2 regions of the Marinomonas foliarum genome follow, and region 2 is predicted to be linked to the other one. Evidence: predicted binding sites of a transcription regulator. Region 2 holds the regulator's gene; the other holds the start of a gene.
What was found. Region 2 encodes sigma-54, which starts transcription at its own class of promoters, with help from an activator protein. Its sites were predicted from a motif close to TGGCACNNNNNTTGCTNT; they were not measured.
Positions count from the first base shown of each region.

Region 1 (5,884 bases), 1.2 Mb from region 2:
CAAAAAGCGAACCAACATTGGGCAGCTTTGAATGGCTTGTTTATTAAGGGTATTGTCATGGGGATAAAAACATTATGCACTATAATTGTGCGCAATGGCTGGGAGGATTTTTTTAGGGCAAAAAAAAGCCCTGATTTGTATCAGGGCCTTTCATATTTTATTAAGTGCTGTAGCGATTAAACGCTGTAGTAAAGTTCGAACTCAAGTGGGTGAGTTGTCATTGCTACGCGCTGTGCTTCGCCAGATTTAAGATCAATGTAAGCATCGATCATACCATCAGAGAATACACCGCCTTGAGTCAAGAAAGCACGATCTTCGTCTAGGCACTTAAGCGCTTCTTCTAGGCTGCCAGCAACCTGTGGAATTGCTAAGGCTTCCTCAGCCGGAAGGTCATACAAATCTTTATCTGCTGCATCGCCAGGGTGAATCTTGTTTTTGATACCGTCGATACCAGCCATCAACATAGCTGCAAACGCTAGGTATGGGTTAGCGGTTGGATCAGGGAAACGAGCTTCAATACGTTTGCCTTTAGGGCTTGCAACGTATGGAATACGGATAGAAGCAGAACGGTTACGTGCAGAGTATGCAAGCATTACAGGAGCTTCGAAACCAGGAACAAGACGCTTGTAAGAGTTAGTTGAAGCGTTAGTGAACGCGTTCAATGCCTTAGCGTGCTTGATGATACCACCAATGTAGTAAAGCGCCATTTCAGATAGGCCGGCGTATTGGTCACCAGCGAATTGGTTAGTACCATCTTTCCAGAAAGATTGGTGAACGTGCATACCAGAACCGTTGTCACCAACGATTGGTTTAGGCATGAAAGTCGCTGTTTTGCCGTAAGCGTGAGCTACGTTGTGTACGCAGTACTTAAGAATTTGAACTTCGTCGGCTTTCTTAACTAGAGTGTTGAATTTAACACCGATTTCGTTCTGGCCAGCAGTCGCTACTTCGTGGTGATGAACTTCGATAACTAAGCCCATTGTTTCCATAGCACCACACATAGCGCCACGTAGGTCATGGTGAGAATCAACTGGTGGTACTGGGAAGTAGCCGCCTTTAACGAAAGGACGGTGACCCATGTTTCCGCCTTCAATCTTCTTGTTAGAAGACCAAGCCGCTTCTTCAGAGTTGATTTCTACTGTGCTGCCAGACATGTCTGTTTTCCAGCGAACATCATCAAAGATAAAGAATTCTGGTTCTGGACCAAAGAATGCTGTGTCGCCAAGACCTGTTGATTTAAGGAATTCTTCAGCGCGAAGAGCAACAGAACGTGGGTCACGGTCATAGCCTTGCATAGTAGAAGGTTCGATGATGTTACAACGAACAATAACAGTCGCTTCTTCTGTAAAAGGATCGATAATTGCAGTATCGTCCTGAGGCATCATGATCATGTCGGATTCGTTGATGCCTTTCCAACCAGCGATTGATGATCCATCAAACATCTGACCGTTTTCAAAAAACTCTTCATCTACCGTAATAGCTGGAATAGATACGTGTTGTTCTTTACCTTTAAAATCGGTAAAGCGAAGGTCAACCCACTTCGCGTCGTGCTCAGCAATCAAGGCAAGGGTCTTGTTTGACATAGTTGTTCTCCAGTCGTAGTTAAAGCGAAATTATTTTTCGTTGTAAAAGGTGCTCTAATATTTAATACAAAGCACCGTTTGTCGAGTTATTTATCAAATTGAATTAAGCACAACTTGTGCCAGAAATTTGTGCGAGGCAATAACTCTATATTTTACAAATAGATAGACGTTCTCACTTATAAATTGCACTTATTTGTGGCTCATGGAGAGGGCGATAAAAACTGTAATTGCACTTTTGTGGTGCGATTTTTTGTGTTTTGTGTTGTTTTGGTGCGAATTTAGCGTTTTCGTATCGAATGTCTTTTCTTTATACTGTGCGCCTTTATAAATATCCGGTAAAAACCACAATCCCTATGAAATTTATTGTTAAGTTCTTTGCAGAAATCACTATTAAAAGTCGTCCTGTTCGAAAAGCTTTTATTAAGCAGCTTCGACACAATGTTAAGTTGGTTCTAAAAAAGCATGATGCTGACGTCGTCGTATCTGGTAACTGGGACTTCATCGAAGTGTTTTCTGATAAAGATGAATTACGGGAAGAGTTTACCGAAGCGCTATCGAGCATTGCTGGTATCGCACACTTTCAATTCGTACGTGAATTCCCTTTAGTTGATCTAGATGACATTGTTGAGCAAGCCATAGTTTCTTATGGTGATGTTATCAAAGATGCTGTGTTTGCTGTTCGAGTTAAACGAGTAGGTCATCATGACTTTACGTCTGTAGATGCAGAGCGCCATATCGGTGGTTGCCTAAAAGCACGTTGTGGTGCTTTGGCTGTTCGGTTAAAGAATCCTGAAGTATTGGTGCCTATCGATATTCGTGATAGCCGAGTGTGGATGATTGAGCAACGTGTAGAAGGTCTTGGTGGTTACCCATTAGGTTCGCAGGACTGTGTACTGTCTTTGATGTCTGGCGGTTATGATTCGACAGTTAGTTCTTATCTCACCATGAGCCGAGGCTTAAAAACACACTTTTGCTTTTTTAACCTTGGCGGCGATGCTCACGAGATTGGTGTAAAGCAAGTGTCTAATTTTCTATGGGAAAAATATGGCTCAACGCTGAATGTGAAGTTTATTACTGTGCCTTTCGAAGCCGTTGTTGGAGAGATTCTTACGAAAGTCGATAACGCCGAAATGGGCGTGATTCTTAAGCGCATGATGTTACGAGCAGCGTCTCAGTTAATGCCTGAAGTGGGGGCGAAGGCTTTGGTGACGGGCGAGAGCGTTGCCCAAGTATCTAGCCAGACTCTAATGAATTTAAAAGTAATTGACCAAGTGACAGAAGAGTTGGTGCTTCGTCCTTTGATTACCACAAATAAACAGGTCATTATAGATAAGGCCATCGAAATAGGTACTGCGCCTTTTGCTGCAAGTATGCCTGAATTTTGTGGCGTTATTTCGGTGAAGCCAACGACGCGAGCTAAAATGCACCGTGTAGAGAAGCAAGAGTCCAATTTTGATTTTGCTGTACTAGAAAGCGCCATTGAGAATGCACAGATTATGTCTATTCAAAATGTGATGGATGATGTGTCTAAGCAATATCAAGGTGAAGTGCCTGTTGTGCGCATGCCGGTTGGTGATGAAGTGATTATTGATATTCGTCATCCCGATGAAGCAAGCAACCGTCCATTAAAGGTGAGTGGACGTCCAGTCAAAGTGATTCCGTTTTTTTCGCTAGAAACGAATTGGGCTGACTTAGATAAAGATGTGACGTATTTATTATATTGCGGTAAAGGTGTCATGAGTCGTATGCATGCTTCTTTTTTATTAGGAAAAGGACATGAAAATGTAGGTGTTTACCTACCTTAATAAGTACTAAAAAACGGTAGCATTTTTGTAGTATATGAATGTTATCGTTTTTATTCGAATGCGCTTTTTACCCTATTGAAGTATTTTTTGTGGACTTTTTTTGTCACTTTAATGGGATATTGATCAATATAAGGGTACAATTGCGCGAATTTTACCCCGCACCAAGATCCGAGACGCTTGAAGAGCATGCCTGCCCGTATCAAGCGGCGGTATATCTTTTTGCTCACGCTAAATGCAGAGAACTATAAATGTCTAATGATATCAATAAGTTACGTAATGTAGCTATTATTGCCCACGTTGACCATGGTAAAACTACCTTGGTTGACCAGCTACTAAGCCAATCTGGAACACTTGATCGTAAGGACCTAGGTTCTGAGCGAATCATGGATTCGAACGATCAAGAGAAAGAGCGTGGCATCACAATTTTGGCGAAAAACACGTCAATTATGTGGCACGACTACCGTATTAATATCGTTGATACACCTGGACACGCCGACTTCGGTGGTGAGGTTGAGCGTGTATTGTCTATGGTTGACTCTGTACTTTTGTTAGTTGACGCCGTTGATGGTCCAATGCCACAAACTCGCTTCGTAACATCAAAAGCATTTGAGCGTGGTCTTCGTCCGATCGTTGTTATCAACAAAATTGACCGCCCAGGTGCTCGTCCTGATTGGGTTATGGATCAGGTTTTTGATTTGTTCGACAGCCTTGGTGCAACAGAAGAGCAATTAGATTTCCCTGTTATCTATGCGTCTGCAATCAATGGTATTTCTGGTGATGATCCAGAAAATATGGCGGAAGACATGACGCCTCTTTACCAAATGATCGTCGACAGCGTGCCTGTGCCTGATGTTGATCCAGAGGGTATGTTCCAAATGCAGGTTTCTGCATTGGATTACGATGCATATGTTGGTGTTATCGGTATCGGTCGTATTACTCGTGGCTTGTTGTCTCCAAACCAACAAGTGATTGTTAAATCGGCAGATGGCAAAGAGCGTAAAGGTAAAGTCCTAAACGTGAAGGGTTACCACGGTCTAGCTCGTGTTGATACAAACCAAGCCTCTGCTGGAGATATTGTTTGTATCACAGGTATCGATGGTCTAAGTATTTCTGACACATTATGTAATCCTGAGTGTGTTGAAGCGCTTCCTGCATTATCTGTAGATGAACCAACAGTAAGCATGACCTTCATGGTGAATGACTCCCCGTTCGCTGGTAAAGAAGGTAAATATATTACGACTCGTAATATCTCTGATCGTCTTGATCGAGAGCTTATCCACAACGTAGCCTTACGTGTTCGTCAAGGCGAAACGCCAGATAAATTTATCGTATCTGGTCGTGGTGAGCTTCATCTTTCTGTATTGATTGAAAGCATGCGTCGCGAAGGCTTTGAGATGGGGGTTTCTCGTCCTGAAGTGGTTCAAAAGCTTGTTGACGGAAAAATTCAAGAACCATTTGAGTTAGTCGTTATCGACGTTGAAGAGCAACACCAAGGTTCTATCATGGAAGAGCTTGGCTTGCGTAAAGCTGAGTTAACTAACATGGAACCAGATGGCAAGGGTCGTGTTCGTCTAGAATTCATGACGCCTTCTCGTGGTTTGATTGGCTTCCGTGGCTTGTTCCTAACATTGACATCTGGCTCTGGTATCATGACCAGCGTATTTGATCATTACGGTCCAGTAAAAGATGGTGATGTTGGTAGTCGTCAGAACGGTGTATTGATCAGTATGGTTACTGGTAAAACAGCAGCGTTCGCTTTGTTTAACCTACAAAGCCGTGGTCGTTTGTTCTTGGGTCACGCGGTTGAAGTATACGAAGGTCAGGTTATCGGCATTCACTCACGCGATAATGATTTAACGGTTAACCCAGTTAAAGGTAAGGCGTTAACTAACATGCGTGCCTCTGGTACAGATGAAGCATTGACGTTGACTCCACCGATTCGCCACACTCTTGAGCAAGCGCTTGAGTTTATCGAAGACGATGAATTGGTAGAAGTAACACCAGAAAGCATCCGTGTTCGTAAGAAATTATTGACTGAAAACGAGCGTAAACGCGCTGGCCGTAAGTAATACTCGCTATTCTATAAAGAGCAGCAGCAAATGAATTCATGCAAATGAATTCGTGAGCGACAGAAGCGCCTTCGGGCGCTTTTGTTTTATCTGGGCTTTGTTAAAGTGATAGGTTCCGGTAGATAGAGAAAAAGAGGTAAGCCATGAAGGTATTAGTACAGCGGGCATTGGGTGCCAGTGTGGTCGTAGATGGGGAAACGATAGGTGAAATTGATCACGGGCAATTAGTGCTGGTGGGTATCGAAAAAGGCGACACAGAAGCTGATACCCAGCGTCTAGCTGACAAGTTATTAAAGTACCGCATGTTTAGTGATCAAGATGGCAAAATGAACCTTAATGTTCAGCAGGTAGGTGGCGGTGTTTTGCTGGTGTCGCAATTTACTTTGGCGGCAGAAACTAAGAAAGGCCTTCGGCCTGGGTTTTCTAT
Region 1 is NZ_CP070273.1:1,504,254-1,510,137, reverse strand. Features, by position in the region: gene glnA (glutamate--ammonia ligase) at 177-1,583, opposite strand; gene thiI (tRNA uracil 4-sulfurtransferase ThiI) at 1,937-3,388, shown strand; gene typA (translational GTPase TypA) at 3,637-5,457, shown strand; gene dtd (D-aminoacyl-tRNA deacylase) at 5,601-5,884, shown strand, end outside.
Region 1: the regulator sigma-54 is predicted to act here: its motif matches at 1,688-1,705, upstream of glnA (glutamate--ammonia ligase).

Region 2 (5,884 bases):
CATGGGAACCTATATTAGAAAAATAGTAGCGAGACCAAGGAAAGAAAGGAATCCAATCACGTCGGTCACGGTAGTCAAAATTACGCTGCCAGCAAGGGCAGGGTCGATACCAATCTTTTTCAAGAAAATTGGCAGAAGTGTACCAGTGGTTGCTGCAAATAGCAGGTTTATTATGGTGGCACCCGCAATGATATAGGCAATCTTTATGTTGTCAAACCAAAGAGCGGTAAGGGCTGCGATAACGGTTGCCCACAAAATGCCATTGAGAAGACCTACAACAAGCTCTCTATTCAAAAGCCAGCGAGTGTTGGTTGCTCCAATCTGGTTGAGTGCTATACCACGAATAACCAGTGTGAGTACTTGTGAGCCAGCGATGCCGCCCATGCTGGCAACAATAGGCATTAATATTGCCAATGCGACCACCTGATCCAATGTATTTTGAAATAGACCAATAACATAGGAGGCAATAAATGCAGTAATAAGGTTTATACCTAGCCAAACAGCACGACGTTTGGTGGTTTTCATAATAGGGGAGAAGGTGTCTTCGTCATCATCGAGGCCTGCCATGCTTAACATGGAGTGTTCTGCCTCATCTCGAATAACATCAACCACGTCATCTATAGTGATACGGCCAAGTAATTTTCTGCTTTCACCATCAATAACCGGAGCTGAGACAAGGTCCATTTTCTCAAATAACTGTGCGACTTCACTCGCGGGAGTTTCTGCATTGATAGCGGTAAACTCTGTTTCCATAATATCACGCACGGTTGCGCTTGGGTTGGAAACTAATAACTTTGTAAGGGACAATGTGCCTAGCAGTTTGTCTGAGCGGCTTACGACCAATAGGTTATCGGTCATATCTGGGATTTTTGCGTGCCTGCGTAGATAGCGAAAAACAATGTCAACGGTAATGTTTGGACGAATTGTTATTGTATCCGTGTTCATTAAGCCGCCAGCAGAATCCTCTGAATAGCTTAATAAATCTTCGACTCTTGTTCTGTCCTGCGCCGTCATTGACGCAAGAACTTCTTTTACAATTTTTTCTGGTAGGTGTTGCAGTAAGTCAGCTAGGTCATCGCTTTCGAAGTGTTCAGAGACGGCGATTAGGCGTTCTGTGTTCATGTTTTTCATGAATTGAACACCAATATCTTCGGGTAGATACTGTAATACTTCGCCTTCGTTTTTGTCTTCGATGAGTTCCCATAAGAGCTTGCGCTCTTTTGGTGGGGAAGATTCTAGTAGTCGCGCAACATCTTGTGCAGGCAAGGCACCGTTAAGTAGGTAGCGTATTTGCATCGTAGCACCGGTCTCAAGGGACTCGGTAACTGTCTGCAAATGATTAAGGGTGTTTTGCTCCGACATGGTGCTCTTTACTCATCTTCACCGAAGCGATTGTTAATTAATTCAACAATCGCGTTAATAGCGTCTTGTTCGTCTTCACCATTTGCTTTTATGTTTATTTCGGTGCCTTTTCCTGCAGCGAGCATCATCATTGCCATGATGCTTTTTCCATCCACATTACGGCCGTCTTTCTCTATGGTGATATCGCAAGAAAAGCGTGTGGTTGTTTCAATGAGTTTGCCTGCAGCACGGGCATGCAAGCCAAGCTTGTTTATAATAACAATAGACTCTTCCAGCATGCTCTATACCTATACTAATGAGTTAAAAATATTGAATAGCTCTTCGTTATTTTGGGCTGTACGCAGCTTGTCTAATGACTCTGGAGACTGTGCTAATTCTGCTATTTGAGCTAATGTTGCAAGATGTTGGTCGCACTCATGTGGCGGAACAATCAGAGCAAATATTAGATCGACAGCTCGCTTGTCTATCGAGTCAAAATCGATAGGTGTCTTTAAGGACATCACGACTATGGCAGTATGATTTGCAGACTCTAGTCTACAATGTGGAATTGCTATTCCATTGCCTATACCGGTACTTCCAAGTTTTTCTCGACCTAGCAGGGCGTCATAAACCGCTTCGTTATCACAGTGAAGTCGGTTAGATGCTACTTCCGCGAGGTTTTCTAATACGCGTTTTTTGCTAATGATATCTTGCTTTGCGAGAACGAGGTCTGCTTTTAATAATGATTTCAATGACATGATAAAATGCTTTCCGTTTAGATCAGTCGTTTGCGTTCATTGGAAGGAGGGATGTTCATCGCCTCACGATATTTGGCTACAGTTCGTCTAGCAACTTGTATGCCTTGATCTGCCAGAATGGCAGCTAACTTGTTATCACTTAAAGGTTTTTTAGCAGGTTCATCGGCAACAAGCTTTTTGATCATGGCTCTGATTGCTGTCGAAGAGCATTCACCGCCGGATGCCGTATTAACATGACTAGAAAAGAAATATTTTAGCTCAAATATGCCTTTGGGCGTATGCATGTATTTTTGAGTAGTCACCCTAGATATGGTCGATTCATGCATGCCTACTTCTTCAGCTACGTCATGAAGTACCATTGGTTTCATCGCTTCTTCACCAAGCTCGAAAAAATCGATTTGTCTGCTAACAATGCAACTGGCTACTTTTAGTAGTGTCTCGTTGCGGCTTTGCAAGCTTTTCATGAACCATTTTGCTTCTTGTAGAGAGTTTTTGATGTAAGAAGCATCTTCAGCTGTTGTAGCTGTACTTGCCATCGCTGAATAGGTTTCATTGATTTTTATTGGTGGAAGAGCGTCATTGTTTAATTCAACTTGCCATACGTCGTTGCGCTTTTTAACTGATACGTCAGGAATCACGTAATCTGTATCATCCGCATCAATAACAGAACCTGGGCGCGGGTTTAGTTGCTGGATTAGGTTAATGACTTCTTTTAGGGCTTCGTCTTTTAATTTTGTTTTGCGGCTTAATTGCGCAAAATCTCTATTACCCAATAGGGGTAAATAGTGGTCAATAAGGTTATATGTGCTTTTAAATAGAGGATGTGTTTGAAAAGCCTCTAATTGCACTAATAGGCAATCGCGTAAATCAATAGAGCATACACCGACGGGGTCGAAGCGCTGTAGTCTATGTTGAACAGCAATGACTTCTTCCATTTCTAAGTCTTCAAGTTCAATGCTGAGTGATTCGCAGATGTCGTCAGGGGTAATGCTTAAGTAGCCATCAGGCTGAACACATTCAATGATGGCATAGGCAATCTCGAGGTCTCTATCTGACATGTGGGTGAGGTTTAACTGCCAAATAAGATGGTCTTGAATGCTTTCGGCTGGAGCATTGCGGCTTTCAAAATCGCTATCGCCTTCAAAACTGTGGCTGTCACTCACCGCTGCTGAACTTTGGTAGGTGTCATCCCAATTACTATCTATAGACAGTTCTTCGGGGATGCTTTCCGTCCATTCAGACTCTACGCGCGCTTCTTCACCGTTGTCTAGAGGTGTTTCTGTTTCGCTCTTTGATTCAATGCTAGCAGGGATATCGTTATGAGTTTGCTCGTCATCATCAAGCTCAAGGAGCGGGTTAGACTCTAGAAATTCATGGATTTCTTGCTTTAAATCCAACGTAGAAAGCTGCAGTAAGCGTATTGCTTGCTGCAGTTGGGGGGTCATGGTTAGCTGTTGACCTAGCTTTAATTGTAAAGACTGCTTCATGGAGCAACTCTTTTTGTTTGAATGAATTGGAACGAGTTGTGCATACTACTCCCTTTCTACAGCAATGATAAGGGGTTACAGACGGAAGTCGTCGCCTAAATAGACCTTTTTAACCTGTTCATTGTTGATGACAGTACTAGCATCACCTGACGCAATGATGTAGCCATTGCCAACAATATAGGCTTTATCGCAGATGTCGAGGGTCTCTCTGACGTTGTGATCGGTGATCAATACACCTATACCACTTTCTTGCAGATGTTTGATGATGAGCTTTATGTCACCAACAGAAATAGGGTCTACACCAGCAAATGGTTCATCTAGAAGGATGAATTTTGGGTTCATTGCAAGTGCTCTTGCAATTTCGACCCTACGACGTTCTCCTCCAGACAATGCCATGCCTAAGTTGGTGCGTATATGAGTAATATGAAACTCTTCTAAAAGAGCCTCAAGTCTCTCTTGTTGTTGGCTTTTATTTAGCTCTTTTCGGGTTTCTAAGATAGCTAATATGTTATCTTCTACCGACATCTTTCGGAAAATAGATGCTTCCTGAGGAAGGTAGCCAATGCCTTTTTGTGCACGTGTATGCATTGCGTCGTGGGTTATATCTACGCCATCAATAAAAATGCCGCCAGCGTCATTTGCTACCATGCCAACAATCATATAGAAGCAAGTGGTTTTCCCTGCTCCGTTTGGTCCTAATAGACCAACCGCTTGTCCTGATTCAACAGAAATTGATACATCTTTTACAACTTTGCGTTTTTTATAGCTTTTTGCAAGGTGCTTTGCTTCTAGTAAGGCCATCTATTATTTTGCCTCAGTAGCTTGTGGTTGTAATGTCATAGACACGCGTCCAGAATCTTTTTTCTCTGCGCTAAAGGTGCCGTCTTGAATCATATAGAGAATATAGTCAGCAGTGATAGAGTTCTGCATGCGGCTCAAATAGCCATCACCAGTAATTTCTAACTTAGATTCATCTGTTTGGTAGTGGATTTCGTTTCCTCTGCTAATAACAATGTTTCCATTCCAGTCAATTTGTTGGCTGAACTTCGCAGGCAAACCAGTCGCTTCAAGGCTATTGAATTGTTGGGTTTTTGGATCTGTGGAAACTTTTAAATACTGCGCTTGAATCTCGATAGAGCCCTGCTTTACAAATACGTTGCCTTTATAAATGGCTTGACCTGAGTTTTGGTCGAACGATGCTTCATCGGCTTGTATTTCTAACGGCTTACTGATGTCATCTGGTAATGCGTAAGTGTATTGTCCAATAAGGGCAGAAGTGAGCAACATGCTGGCGTTAATGAATTGTTTCATAGCTTCCTCGTACAGATCCTGTCATCACGACTTCTTCTGAATTTATATAGGTTGTAATCTTGCTTGCGGAGGTTTTTCCTTGAGTTGATATCAGGGTAGCAGCTCCGTAGCTGGTCAATGATTTGTTTTTATCTTCGTAGTGCATGTTGTCTGAGCTTAAATTGATGTCTTCAGACTGTTGATACTTCTTAGTTGCTCTTACGTTGTCAGTTAATAGGATATCATTACTTCCGTCCTCAATAACCCCTTTATCTGCTTTTGCATTCCATTGCCCTGACTCTGAGTAGCGTGCAACACTAGGTTGTTCAAGGAATGTTTTGTCTTGCAAATCATAGTGGAAGGTTTGTTTTGCATTCATAGATTCGATTAAAGTTCCACTTTTATCAAACTCTTTAATTTGTACTTCGGTTACAAAGTAATCAGGTGATCCACGAAGTGCATCTGCTTCCACCAAGTTTTTTCCTGGCTCTGTACTGTACCAACTGATAGCAATCGCAAGCATAATTATCACGACTAATATGAGAGTGTTTTTGGTCTTTAATAGCTTTGCAGTATCCATTGTTATAAAGCGCCATTCGTGCTGATTGCGAATAAATACACGCCATAAGAAGCGATTAAGGGTAGACCTAACCATCTAGGGATAGCAATGCTCTTGGATTTTTTAAAGATGAAGATGGCAACAGCAAGCGCGACAGTCAATCCTAGTACCCAAGGGAAATCACGCTGTATCACGCTCGGATCAATGATTCCCGGGGCAATCAGTGCAGGTAAAGGTAGTACGGTGGCTAGGTTAAAGACGTTTGAGCCCAATACATTGCCAATGGCAATGTCATGATGGCCTTTTCTCACACTACTAATGGAAGCCGCTAACTCTGGAAGGCTGGTTCCAATCGCAACAATAGTTAAGCCGATGACTAGCTCGCTAACACCTAATGCTGTGGCAATCCCTATGGCTCCCCAAACGAGTAGTTTGGAGCTGCCGATCAG
Region 2 is NZ_CP070273.1:313,334-319,217, reverse strand. Features, by position in the region: gene yjgA (ribosome biogenesis factor YjgA) at 1-3, opposite strand, end outside; gene mgtE (magnesium transporter) at 10-1,362, opposite strand; gene JSY38_RS01560 (HPr family phosphocarrier protein) at 1,371-1,640, opposite strand; gene ptsN (PTS IIA-like nitrogen regulatory protein PtsN) at 1,650-2,099, opposite strand; gene JSY38_RS01550 (RNA polymerase factor sigma-54) at 2,117-3,586, opposite strand; gene lptB (LPS export ABC transporter ATP-binding protein) at 3,662-4,387, opposite strand; gene lptA (lipopolysaccharide transport periplasmic protein LptA) at 4,391-4,897, opposite strand; gene lptC (LPS export ABC transporter periplasmic protein LptC) at 4,881-5,456, opposite strand; gene JSY38_RS01530 (calcium/sodium antiporter) at 5,459-5,884, opposite strand, start outside.